2 regions of the Actinomadura sediminis genome follow, and region 2 is predicted to be linked to the other one. Evidence: riboswitches for the same ligand, from Rfam matches in the RefSeq annotation. Region 2 holds a riboswitch; the other holds the start of a gene.
What was found. Region 2 has a riboswitch for ZMP and ZTP ahead of ACFQ11_RS08590 (serine hydroxymethyltransferase). Riboswitches for the same ligand answer to the same signal wherever they lie in the genome.
Positions count from the first base shown of each region.

Region 1: another riboswitch for ZMP and ZTP. It lies ahead of ACFQ11_RS07175 (bifunctional methylenetetrahydrofolate dehydrogenase/methenyltetrahydrofolate cyclohydrolase); the one in region 2 lies ahead of ACFQ11_RS08590 (serine hydroxymethyltransferase).

Region 1 covers NZ_JBHTJA010000008.1:115,366-121,777, forward strand. The annotation lists gene ACFQ11_RS07155 (hypothetical protein) at 1-887, opposite strand, end outside; gene purN (phosphoribosylglycinamide formyltransferase) at 1,002-1,670, shown strand; gene purH (bifunctional phosphoribosylaminoimidazolecarboxamide formyltransferase/IMP cyclohydrolase) at 1,667-3,232, shown strand; gene ACFQ11_RS07170 (hypothetical protein) at 3,325-3,504, shown strand; ZMP/ZTP riboswitch at 3,658-3,743, shown strand; gene ACFQ11_RS07175 (bifunctional methylenetetrahydrofolate dehydrogenase/methenyltetrahydrofolate cyclohydrolase) at 3,774-4,622, shown strand; gene ACFQ11_RS07180 (FHA domain-containing protein) at 4,680-5,381, opposite strand; gene ACFQ11_RS07185 (DUF3017 domain-containing protein) at 5,548-5,976, shown strand; gene ACFQ11_RS07190 (NADP-dependent isocitrate dehydrogenase) at 6,097-6,412, shown strand, end outside.
Region 2 covers NZ_JBHTJA010000011.1:6,171-12,582, reverse strand. The annotation lists gene ACFQ11_RS08610 (TetR/AcrR family transcriptional regulator) at 1-362, shown strand, start outside; gene ACFQ11_RS08605 (GNAT family N-acetyltransferase) at 525-1,118, opposite strand; gene ACFQ11_RS08600 (carboxymuconolactone decarboxylase family protein) at 1,111-1,779, opposite strand; gene ACFQ11_RS08595 (class I SAM-dependent methyltransferase) at 1,895-2,722, shown strand; gene ACFQ11_RS08590 (serine hydroxymethyltransferase) at 2,689-3,963, opposite strand; ZMP/ZTP riboswitch at 4,014-4,100, opposite strand; partial or broken gene ACFQ11_RS08585 (DMT family transporter) at 4,196-4,993, opposite strand; gene ACFQ11_RS08580 (Lrp/AsnC family transcriptional regulator) at 5,104-5,595, opposite strand; gene ACFQ11_RS08575 (substrate-binding and VWA domain-containing protein) at 6,065-6,412, shown strand, end outside.

The DNA.
Region 1 (6,412 bases), on a different contig from region 2:
TCGTCCTGGCACGCCTGCCGGTCGATCCCGGTGTTGGCCGAGCCGACGCACGACTGGTAGCCGCTCAGCTCCGTCCACAGGAACGCCGTCAGCGCGACCGACAGCGACGCCAGCACCAGCCCGATCGAGCCCAGGACGATCCCCGCCACGGCCCCCGGGGCCGACCCGTGCTCGCGCCGCGCCGTCCGCCGGGACCGGACGCCCACGACCACCGCCGCGACGCCGACCACGAGGCCCAGCGGGTAGAAGAAGAACGCGGTCAGCAGCGCCAGACCGCCGAGCCACAGGGCCCGCCAGCTGCTCCGCTCGCCCGGCCGCGGCCCCGGCTTCCCCTGCGGCCGTCCCCACGGGTTCTGCGGGGGCCCCTGCTGCGGCCCCTGCGCCTGCCGCCACGGGGGCTCCTCGCCACCGGCCCGCTCCGGCGGGTCGGGCCGTCCGGGCGTCCCGGGCTCCCCGGGCCGCTGCGCGGCTTCGGGGCCCCCGGCGCGTTCGGGCAGGTCCGGGCGTCCCGGGGTCTCTTCGCGGCTGGGCGGGCCCGCCGGTCCGGGCTGCTCCGCCGGTTCCGGCGTGTCGCTCCGCTCGGGCAGGTCGGCGCGTCCCGGTGTCTCCTCGCCGGACGGACCGGCCGGTTCGGGCTCCCGCGCCGGTTCCGGGGCACCGGTCCGCTCGGGCAGGTCCGGGCGTCCCGGGGGCTCCTCCCGGCCGGACGGCCCCGCCGGCCCCGGCCGCCGTGCCGGATCGGGGGCACCGGTCCGCTCGGGGAGGTCGGGGCGTCCCGGGGTCTCCTCGCCGCCGTTCGCCGCCGTCGGCTGCGCCGGGGACGCGCCCGCGGGTCGGCCGTCCGTCCGGTCGCCCTCGGGGGCCGGATGTCCCGGCTGCTCGCTCACTCGTTCCTCCTGGCCTGGGGGCAGTCGATCCTGGACGCCGCGCAACGGGGACCTCGAACAGGGCCGATAGGCTTCGTGGTGGCCGAAACAACCCCACCGTCCACCCAGGGAGTCATGGTGTCCGCCCGGCTCGTCGTCCTCGTCTCCGGTGCGGGGACCAACCTACAAGCGCTGCTCGACGCGTGCGCGGATCCAGCCTACGGGGCGCAGGTGGTGGCCGTGGGCGCGGACCGCTCCGGGACGGGCGGCGTGGAACGCGCGGAACGGGCGGGGCTGCCGACCTTCGTCCGCCGCATCCCCGATTTCCCGTCCCGGGTGGAGTGGGACGCGTCGCTCACCGAGGCGATCGCCGAGCACGAGCCCGACCTGGTGGTGTCCGCCGGGTTCATGAAGATCCTCGGGCCCCGGTTCCTGGCGGCGTTCGGGGGGCGCACCGTGAACACGCACCCCGCGCTGCTGCCGTCCTTCCCCGGCGCCCACGCCGTTCGGGACGCCCTGGCGTACGGGGTGAAGGTGACGGGCTGTACCGTGCACTTCGTCGACGAAGGCGTGGACACCGGACCCGTCATCGCCCAGGAGGCCGTCTCCGTGGGCTGGCATGACGACGAAGACTCCCTGCACGAGCGCATCAAGCAGGTCGAGCGCAGGCTCCTCGTCGACGTCGTCGGACGCCTCGCCCGCGACGGCTGGACCGCGAAGGGCAGGCGGGTCTCCATGAAATGCACCACATGCAGGGATTCGTCCGACAGTCCGTCCATGAACGAGGGGAGCTCGGCCGAGTGAGTCGGGTGGCGATCAAGCGCGCGCTGATCAGCGTGTACGACAAGACCGGGCTGGAAGACCTCGCCCGGGGCCTGCACGAGGCCGGAGTGGAGATCGTCTCCACCGGCTCCACGGCGGGGCGCATCGCCTCCGCCGGCGTGCCGGTCATGAAGGTGGAGAAGCTCACCGGCTTCCCCGAGTGCCTGGACGGGCGGGTCAAGACGCTGCACCCGAGGGTGCACGCCGGCCTGCTCGCCGACCGGCGCAAGGACGACCACCTCCAGCAGCTCGACGACCTGGGCGTCGAGCCGTTCGACCTGGTGATCGCGAACCTGTACCCGTTCGCCGACACGGTGAACTCGGGCGCGAAGCCCGACGAGTGCGTCGAGCAGATCGACATCGGCGGCCCGACGATGGTGCGCGCCGCGGCGAAGAACCACGCGAGCGTCGCCGTCGTCGTCGACCCGTCCGGCTACGCGGCCGTCCTGGCGGCCGTCGCGGCGGGCGGCTTCACCCTGGACGAGCGGCGCCGCCTCGCCGCCCGGGCGTTCGCGCACACCGCGTCCTACGACGTGGCCGTCGCGTCCTGGTTCGCCGCCGACTACGCGCCCGACGAGACCGCCGAGCGGACGCGGTGGCCCGACTTCCTCGGCGCCACCTGGGAACGCTCGAACACCCTGCGGTACGGCGAGAACCCGCACCAGCGCGCCGCCCTGTACCGCGCGCCGGGCGAGACCGGCCTCGCGGGCGCGGAGCAGCTCTACGGCAAGGAGATGTCGTACAACAACTACGTGGACACCGACGCCGCGCGCCGGTCCGCGTACGACTTCGCCGAGCCCGCCGTCGCGATCATCAAGCACGCCAACCCGTGCGGCATCGCGGTCGGCGCGGACATCGCCGAGGCGCACCGCAAGGCGCACGCCTGCGACCCGCTGTCGGCGTACGGCGGCGTCATCGCCGCGAACCGCCCGGTGACGGCGGAGATGGCCCGGCAGGTCACCGAGAGCTTCGCCGAGGTCGTCGTGGCCCCCGGGTTCGACGACGAGGCCGTCACGGTGCTCAAGGACCGGTTCAAGAACGTCCGCCTCCTCGTCTGCCCGGACGCCCCGAAGGGCGCGACCGAGTACCGGCGCATCGACGGCGGCCTGCTCCTGCAGGGCGTCGACGCCGTCGACGCCCCCGGCGACGACCCGTCCGGCTGGGAGCTGAAGACCGGTGCGGCCGCCGACGAGGCCACCCTGCGCGACCTGGCGTTCGCGTGGCGGGCGGTCCGTTCCGTCAAGTCGAACGCGATCCTGCTGGCCGCCGACGGCGCCACCGTCGGCGTCGGGATGGGGCAGGTCAACCGGGTCGACTCCGCCAAGCTCGCGGTGTCGCGCGCGGGCGCGGAGCGCGCGGCCGCCGCCGTCGGCGCGTCCGACGCGTTCTTCCCGTTCCCGGACGGCCTGGAGGTGCTGACGAGCGCGGGCGTGCGCGCGATCGTCCAGCCCGGCGGGTCCGTCAACGACGACAAGGTGATCGAGGCGGCCGAGAAGGCCGGGATCGCCCTGTACTTCACGGGCGTCCGGCACTTCTTCCACTGACGGGCGCACCGAACGGCCCGGCGGCCCAGGCCGCCGGGCCGTTTTACGTTTCCCCGCGGGTAACCTCGTCGCGGTCCCCCACGGAAGGCACCATGGACACCCTCACGATGCTCATGCTGAGCGCCGTCTCCCAGGCGAACGCCCTCCTGCTGGACGCCCGGCAGGTCATCGGGCTCGTCGCCGCGGCGCTCGCCGCGATGCTCGCCGCCCGGCTCGGCTGGCACGGCACCGACCGCGTCCTCGCCCGCCGCTCCGAGGACGACGCCACCTAACGCAGGCGCGTCCGAGGGCGCCCCCAGCCGCTCGATCGCGCCCCGCGCACGACGGGTACGCCGAACCGCTCCATGACCGGGAACGCCATGCCCCGACGCGACCGTCCGGCAGGCCACTCGGCACCGATTTCCGCGCCCCACCGGCCCGTTACCATGGGTGTTCGCGACTGGCGCGGGCAAGGTGGATCACCACCGGGGAGCGAACGACAGTCCGGACACCGCGCGCCTGGGTGGCCGAGATCAGCCGAGATCAGCGCGGAGGCACACGCATGACGGCACAGATTCTGGACGGCAAGGCGACCGCGGCCGAGATCCGAGCGGACCTCGCCGAACGCGTCACGGCGCTCGGCAAGCAGGGCGTCGCGGTCGGGCTCGGCACCGTCCTCGTCGGCGACGACCCCGGCAGCCACTCCTACGTCGGCATGAAGCACCGCGACTGCGCCGAGGTCGGCATCGAGAGCATCCGCCGCGACCTGCCCGCCGACGCCACCCAGGACGAGGTGGAGCGCGCCGTCGCCGAACTCAACGCCGACCCGGCCTGCACCGGCTACATCGTCCAGCTCCCCCTCCCCAAGGGCCTCGACGACAAGCGCGTCCTCGAACGCATCGACCCCGCCAAGGACGCCGACGGCCTGCACCCCACGAACCTCGGCCGGCTCGTCCTCATGCAGGACGGCCCGCTGCCCTGCACCCCGAAGGGCATCATCGAGCTGCTGCGCCGCTTCGACGTCCCGCTCAAGGGCGCCGAGGTCACCGTCGTCGGCCGCGGCATCACCGTCGGCCGCTCCCTCGGCCTGCTGCTGACCCGCCGCACCGAGAACGCGACCGTCACCCTCTGCCACACCGGCACCCGCGACCTCGCCGCGCACACCCGCGCCGCCGACATCGTCGTCGCCGCCGCCGGCGTCCCCGGCCTCATCACCGCCGACATGGTGAAGCCCGGCGCCGCCGTCCTCGACGTCGGCGTCTCCCGGATCGACGGGAGGCTCGCGGGCGACGTCGCCGACGACGTCCGCGAGGTCGCCGGCTGGGTGGCGCCCAACCCCGGCGGCGTGGGCCCCATGACCCGCGCCATGCTCCTCGCGAACGTCGTCGAAGCCGCGGAACGTTCCCTCTGACCGGGAACACGGCCGCCCTCCGGTGTTGCGCCGCCGATCGGAGGGCGGCCGTGAACGCTAGCTCGCCCGCCTGCCCGCCGTGCTGGGCGCCGGACGGGTGACGTGCGCCGTGCCGTGCGCCGGGCGGCGCGCCTCGGGACGGACGCCCGGCGGCCGGGCGCCGTCCATCGGGGGACGGCCCTGCGGGACGTGCACCGGCGGCAGCGGCCGGACGAGGCCCATCGCGATGACCTCGTTGGCGAGCCGGGTGCGGCGGTTGGGACCCTCGGGGATACGGAACTTCTGGTACAGGCGCAGCAGGTGCTGCTTGACGGCCGCCTCCGTCACCACGAGATCACCTGCGATGTCGCGGGCGGTGGCGGGCGCGACGAACGCCTCGTCCGACAGGGCGGGCCGGCACAACGAGGTCAGCACATCGACCTCGCGCCTCGTGAGCTCCGGCGCGACCGCCCGCCGCAGCTCGACGTCCGGGTCGACCTCCTCCCGGGGGATGCCCCCCATCCGGCACCGCGCGGTGCCGAAGGTGACGACGTCGCCGTCCTCCAGGACGCGGCGTGCGATCGGCCGGCCGTTGACCCGTGTCCCGTTGCGGGACAGGCCCATGTCGACCACGTAGACGTACGGGCCGCGCCGAACGATCTCTGCGTGCAAACGGGACACACTCGGGTCGTCGAGGCGGACGTCGACTCCGCGCCCTCGCCCGACCGTCGTGACGTCGGGGCGCAGCGGCATGACCACACCGCTGTCCTCGATCCGCATGAACGGCCCCTCCACGGCAGTCCTCCCAGCTAGTTAGCGACCCCTGTCGTCCGGGTTACCCGGGCGCCCTGCCGTCACACCCTCCTACTGGCGAGTAGGGTCGATGGCGCAGGGGTTTCGGGCCGCTTCGGCGCCGCCGTGACCGGAATGGGACTACGGTGTGGACATGACCACTCAGGTGCACCGGCGCAGGCGGCGGTCGCCGCGCGGGAGGTCCGCCGCGCCGCACTGGCTCGGCCGGCTGCCGTACCTGATGGTGCTCCTCGGCGTCGCCGCCGGCCTGACGCTGGCGTCCTTCGACTACTTCCGCAAGGGGTCGGGCGTCATCGCCGGCGCCCTGCTCCTCGGCGCCCTCGCCCGCCTCCTGCTGCCCGAGTCGCAACTCGGCATGCTCGCCGTCCGCAGCCGCGCCGTCGACTGCTGGACGCTCGTCCTGCTCGGCGAGATGGTCGCGTTCGTCTCCCTCAGCGTCCCGCCGATGCACAAGACCGGGCTCGTCCTCGCGGGCGCCTTCGGCGTCCTGATCGCGCTCGTGATGGCGGGCCGCGGCCTGCTGCTCCTGCTGAACCGGCGCCGCGCCCGCCCACCCGGATAGCCGCTGCCCTGCGGGTCCGCGCCGGGGGTGAGGTCTAGACCTCCGAACCCGCTCGGATAGCCTAGCCAGTTGAGCCTTACAAGGACTGCTGGCCAGGTGTAGGAAAGGGACAGCAACAGCATGCCCAAGATCAAAGTAGCGGGCCCGGTCGTCGAACTCGACGGCGACGAAATGACGCGGATCATCTGGAAATTCATCAAGGACCAGCTGATCCTGCCCTACCTCGACGTGGACCTGAGGTACTACGACCTGGGGATGGAGCATCGGGACGCCACCGATGACCAGGTCACCATCGACGCGGCCCACGCGATCCGCGAGCACGGCGTCGGCGTCAAGTGCGCCACCATCACCCCCGACGAGGCCCGCGTCGAGGAGTTCGGCCTGAAGAAGATGTGGCGGTCCCCGAACGGGACGATCCGCAACATCCTCGGCGGCG
Region 2 (6,412 bases):
GGCGCGGCTTCAGCCTGGTGGTCGAGAAGATCCTGGAAGCGAACGCCGTGGACCGCGGGTTCCACGCGTTCGTCTCACGGCTCCCCCGGGCGGTCGACTTCACCGCCGACCGTGACCGCGCGCTCCGGGGGCTGTTCGCGCTCGTCCGCCGCGCGAAGGAGGCGGGCGAGCTGCGCGACGACTTCGTCCTGGAGGACCTGGTCCTCGCGAGGATGGCGAACGACGGCATCCGCGCCGATTCGCCCGCGATGCGGGCGGCCGCGTCCCGCCGCTTCGCGGCCCTGATGCTCCAGTCGTTTCGGGCGAAGCCCGTCCCGGCGCCGCTGCCTCCGGCCGTCCGGCTGCCGACGCCCCCGCGGTAGAGCGCACGGCCCCCGGCCGACGCGCGGCCCGCTTCCGCGGGCTCCGGCTTCCGAACGGCTCTCACCGGCCGGCTCGGTCTTTTCCTGGTTCGCCGGCATGACCGTTCTCGCGCAGGTCGGCGACCTGCGTCCGGACGGCGGGGCGCGCCGGCCTGGACGGCCTCACCCCGCCGACGTCACCGCCGGCGTGACCGGGCGGACGGCGTCCACGCCGTCCGCCGGGATCCGCGCGGCGGTCCAGCCGGCCCGGTCGGCCGCGTAGAACGACGCGCCGTCCGGCCCGGCCGCGCCGTCCGGCACCGGGCGCATCCCGAGCCGCTCGGCGACCCGCACCGACACCGCGCTGTCCGGATCGATCTCGGCGGCGACCCGGCGCAGGCCCACCACCCCGAACGCGTAGTCGAGCACCGCGCGGGACGCCTCCGCGGCCAGGCCCTCGCCCCACCGCTCCGGCTCCAGGCTGTAGACGATCTCGACGCCCGCGCCCGGCCCGTCCCGTCCGGTCAGCCCGGCGACGCCGATCAGCGGCTCGTCCGCCCGCCGCGCGGGCCGCAGCGTCCACAGCCCGTAACCGTGGGCGGCGAAGTCCCGGCGGCTCGCCGCGATGATCTCGGTGACCTGCACGGCCGACACCGCCGCGTCGCCGAACACGTGGCGGCGGACCGGCGGGCGCGTCCAGTGCGCCAGCAGCGGCCGGTGGTCGCGCATGCTGACCGGGCGCAGCGCCAGCCGCTCGGTGCGCAGCAGCTCACGCATGCCCGTCCCCGTCCTGCGGCCACTCCGGCGCGGGCTCCCCCTCCGGCACCCCGACCCGGAACACGCGCAGCTGCATCGCCAGCGCCGTGTAGTACCCGACGAGCGTCACCAGCTCGACCATCGCGGACCGGCCGAGCGTCGCGACCGCCTCGGCGTACACCGCGTCCGACACGTCCTGCTCGGCGGCGAGCTGCCGGGCCGCCTCGTACACCACCCGCTCCCGGACGTCGCCGAGCATCGGCGCGCGCCCCGCGCGCAGGGCGTCCATCTCCTCCTGCTCCAGGCCCGCGCACAGCCCGATCCGCTCGTGCGCGTACCACTCGAAGTCCGAGCGCAGGTGCGCCGCGACGACCAGCGTCGCGATCTCCCGCTCGCGTCTGGTGAACGCGGTGCGGAACCGCAGCGCGGCGCCGAGGTCCTGGAGGGGCAGCCCGACCGACGGGCTGTACAGCATCGCGTTGAAGGGGCCGAGCAGCCGCCCGTGCTCGTCGGTCATGCGGAACGCGGGCGCCCGGCCGGAGCGCGGCCCGCCCGTCACCGCCTCGTACACGGCCCGCTGCTCGTCGGCGAGCGCGCCGGGCGACAGCAGGGGCAGCCGTGACGCGAACGGTTCGCGCCGCAGATGGTCGTCAACGTGCTCACCGCTCACGGGGTCGATCACGTACCGCACGGTAGGCGGTCGGCGCGGGCCGCTCAAGACCCGTCCGGAATATGGAACCGTGACGCGGTGCCGACCTGTCGGCGGCGGCAGGGACCCGCGCTGGCAGGATGGCGGGGTGACCGGCATCTACGACGACCCCTGGGCCTACGAGCTGGCGTGCTCCTTCCGCGACGTGCCCGCGGAGACCGACGTGCTGCTGGCGTGGTGCGCACGGCACCGCGCGCCTGGCGCCCCGCCCGTCCGGACGGTCCTGGAGCTCGCCGCCGGGCCCGCCGAGCACTCCCGGGAGTTCGCCCGGCGCGGCCTCGCCGCGACCGCGCTCGACCTGAACGCCGCGATGTGCGCGTACGCGGCGGAGTCGGCCGCGCGGGACGGCGTCGAACTCGAGGTCGTCCGGGACGACATGACCGCGTTCGACCTGCACCGCCGGTTCGACCTGATCGTCACCATGCTCGACTCGACGTCGCACCTGATGACGCTCGACGCGTTCGTCGCGCACTTCCGCCGCGTCGCCGCCCACCTGGCGCCCGGCGGCCTGTACATCGTCGAGATGTCGCACCCCCGGGACCGGCTGGGCGACGACGAGCCGAGCGTCGGCACCGCCTGGACGGTCGAGCGCGGCGGTGTGCGCGCGTCCGTCCGGTGGGGCGAGCCCGGCGACCGGCTCGACCCGGTCACCCAGATCGCCGACGACCGCGTCACGATCACGATCGACGGGCCGGACGGCGCCCGCACCGTCCGCGACGTCGTGCCCTACCGGTTCTGGACGGCCGGGGAGCTCGACGCCGCGATCCGCCTCGCGGGCGGCCTCACGACCGCGGCGCGGTACGGCGACTTCGGGGACGGCGCGGACGCGGTCGCCCTCACCGCCCCCGAAGCCTGGCGCATGATCACGGTCCTGCGGGCGGGTCAGCCCGCGGGCGCCCAGCCGGGCATCGGGTAACCGGCGAGCAGCTCGCGGATCTCGGCCGCGACCCGCTCGGCGACCGCGTCCTCGTCGCCCTTCGCCACGGCCTGGACGACCTCGTCGAGCCACGCCGCGATCTGCGGCATCCGCTCCTCGGTGAGGCCGCGCGTGGTGATCGCGGCGGTGCCGAGGCGCAGCCCCGACGGGTCGAACGGCTTGCGCGGGTCGAACGGGACGGCGTTGTGGTTCAGCTCGATGCCCGCCCGGTCGAGGGCCTTCGCGGCGGGCTTGCCCGCGACGCCCTTGTTCGTCAGGTCGATCAGGATCAGATGGTTGTCGGTGCCGCCCGAGACCAGGTCGTACCCGCGCTCGACCAGCGCCGCGGCGAGCGCCTTCGCGTTCGCGACGATCCGCCGGGCGTACGCCCCGAAGTCCGGCTGCGCCGCCTCCCGCAGCGCGACCGCGATCGCCGCCGTCGTGTGGTTGTGCGGGCCGCCCTGCAGCCCCGGGAAGACGGCCTTGTCGATCGCCTTCGCGTGCTCGGCCGTCGACATGATCATCGCGCCGCGCGGGCCCCGCAGCGTCTTGTGCGTGGTCGTGGTGATCACGTCGGCGTGCCCGGCCGGCGACGGGTGCGCACCGCCCGCGATCAGCCCCGCGATGTGCGCGACGTCCGCCGCGAGCACCGCGCCGGCCTCCCGCGCGATCTCCGCGAACGCCGGGAAGTCGATCGTCCGGGGCACGGCCGTCCCGCCGCACCAGATCAGCTTCGGGCGCTCCTTCAGGGCGAGGTCGCGCACCTGGTCCATGTCGACCCGCCCGGTGTCGGCGCGCACCTCGTACCGGACGGGCCGGAACCAGGCGCCGGTCGCCGACACCGACCAGCCGTGCGTCAGGTGGCCGCCCATCGGCAGCGACAGGCCCATCACGGTGTCGCCCGGCCGCAGGAACGCCATGTACACGGCCAGGTTCGCGGGCGACCCGGAGTACGGCTGGACGTTCGCGTGCTCGACGCCGAACAGGGTCTTCGCCCGGTCGATCGCCAGTTCCTCCAGCGGGTCGACGTTCTGCTGGCCCTCGTAGTAGCGGCGGCCCGCATAGCCCTCGGAGTACTTGTTCGTCAGGACGGACCCGGTCGCCTCGAGCACCGCGGGCGAGACGTAGTTCTCGGACGCGATCAGCCGGACCTTCTCGAACTGGCGGCGCGCCTCGTCCTCGACGAGCCGGGCGATGTCGGGGTCGCCGCCCCGCAGGTGGGGTACTCGGGGTTCGTGCATGTCGCTCTCCGCGCTGTCGGCCGGGGCGGCGGGCGCCCCGGTGAAGGGGGCCCGAACACCCAGGCGCGCGGTGCGCGGACTACGGTCGCTCCCCGGTGGTCGTCTCCACCTTGACTGCGCCAGTCGCGTAGACGTCATCATACCGATCGGCCCGCCGTCGCGGCGCCGGTACGGACACGGCGGCGAGCCCGCCGAGCAGCAGCGCCGTCCCGGCGATCACCGCGCCGGACATGGGTTCGCCCAGCACGAGCACCGCGAGGACGACCGCGACCAGCGGCTCCACGAGGCTCAGCGTCCCCGCGGTCGCGGCGCTGACCCGTCCCAATCCGGTCACGAAGCACATGTAGGCGACCGCGGTCGCCGCGATGCCCAGCCAGCCGACGAGCCACGCCGCGCGCGGCTCCGCGAGCGCCGGCAGGGCGGCGATCGTCCAGGGCGCCAGGACCGCGCCGCCGGCCAGGAGGGTCACCGACACGGCCGCCGCCATGCCGGCGCCGCGCCCGGTCATCCGCTTGGCGGCGACCGTGTAGACGCCGAAGCAGCATCCCGCCACCAGGCTCAGCGCGATGCCCACCGGGTCGACGCGCACCGCGGCCTGCGGCGCCATCAGCACCGCGACGCCGCCCACCGCGCACACCGTCCCGGCCCACCATCCGCGCCCGGGGCGGACGCCCAGCACCAGCCGCTCGCACACGCCCGTCGACACCGGAACCAGCCCGAACACCACGGCCGTCGCGACGGCCGCGCCGGTGCGGTCCACCGCGCCGAAGAACGCCGCCTGGAACGTCCCGGTGGCCGCGGCGGCGGCGATCAGCGGCCGCCACGCGTCCCGCCGGATCGCGAACGAGCCGCGGTCCCTCACCAGGACCAGCGCGGCGAGGATCGCCCCGCCGAAGAGGATCCGGGCTCCCCCGACCGCGACCGGGCTCGCGTCCGTCTCCGCCAGCACCCGGGCCGGTCCCACCGTCCCCCACAGGACGCCCGCCGCCAGCACCAGCAGCGTCCCGGATGTGTCACTCCATCGGTACATGGGGCCGAAGCTAGGAGAACATGCGGCCCTTTTGCGGTTCGACCATTCGTAAGTTCGGTTGCAATGGTCTCACCCGTTGTTCCTTCGGCCGAGCGCGGCCGCGCCCGAGGTCACGCATACGGTGTTCGGCGGGCGCGCTCGTCCGCCGCCGGAAGTTCGGACTGCTCGACCGGCTGGACGTAGTCGTAGACGACCGTGGTGCGCACGTCCACGAACTCCTTGCGCCGCGCCAGCCGGTCGAGCACGAAGTCGCGCAGGTACGCGGTGCTGGGCACCGCCACGTGGACGAGCAGGTCCTCGTTCCCGGTCACGACGAACACCCCGACGGCCTCGGGCATCGCCGCCATGCCGTCCCGCGCGGATTCGATCGCCTCCCGCGACTGCGGCCGGATCCGGATCGAGATGAGCGCCTGCACGCCCCGTCCGAGCCGCTCCAGGTCGACGGCCGCGTGCACCCCGGTGACGACGCCCCGCGCGCGCAGCGCCCGCGTCCGCTCCAGCGCCGTCGACGGCGCGACCCCCACCGCCTCGGCGAGCTCCCGGTTCGTCTGCCGTCCGTCCCGCTGCAAGCGCCGCAGGATCGCCTGGTCGACCGCGTCCATGTCGCACCCCTCGTTCCGCTCTCCGATGCCGAACCCTCGCACGCGGTTCCGCGCCCGAAGGCCCACGCCTCCGAAGAATATTCGGACGCCGCTTCGAGCATCCCGGGGGCCGCGAGACGAGCATCGCGGCGTGACGCGGCGGGGACGCGGCGCATGGAGCGGCATCGCCGCCGCGCGGGCTCGGCAGGCCGCCGTCGAGCGGCGGGGAGGTTCGCCGATGCGCGGCGAAGCGGGCGGGGCGATGGACGGCGGGCGGCGGAGTCCGCGGGTCCGTGCGGGAGCGCGCCCCGTGGCCGGTCCGGCGGGACGGACGGGCGCGAGGCCGGTGATTTCGCCGATGCGGCGCGCGGCGCGCGTCCGCAGAATGTCCGCCCGAGGCACAGGCGGCAGCGTGGCCGTCCGGGGATCGAGGGTGAACGTGAGCGGAGCTCATCGTGCGGGGGGTCCGCGTGGCGGCCGTGCCCGCCGGGTGCGGCAGGCGCTGGTCGTCGCGGGGGCGGCCCTCGCGGTGGCGGCGGGGACGGCCGTGTACGCCGTGTCGGCGGGCGGCGGGTGCGGCGGGAGCGCGGTCGGGCTGGACGTGGCGGTGGCGCCGGAGCTGGTGCCGGCCGTGACGCGGGCCGCCGACGACTTCAACGGGCGGGAGCGCCGCGTCGGCGGCAGGTGTGTGCGCGTCGCGGTGCGCGCCGCCGGTCCGGCGGGGGTGGCGGCGCTGCTGTCGGGCCGCATCCCGCCGGACGCGGGGGTCCGCCGGCCGGACGTGTGGGTGCCGGACTCGTCGCTGTGGCTCCGGACGCTCGACGATCCGCCGGAGACG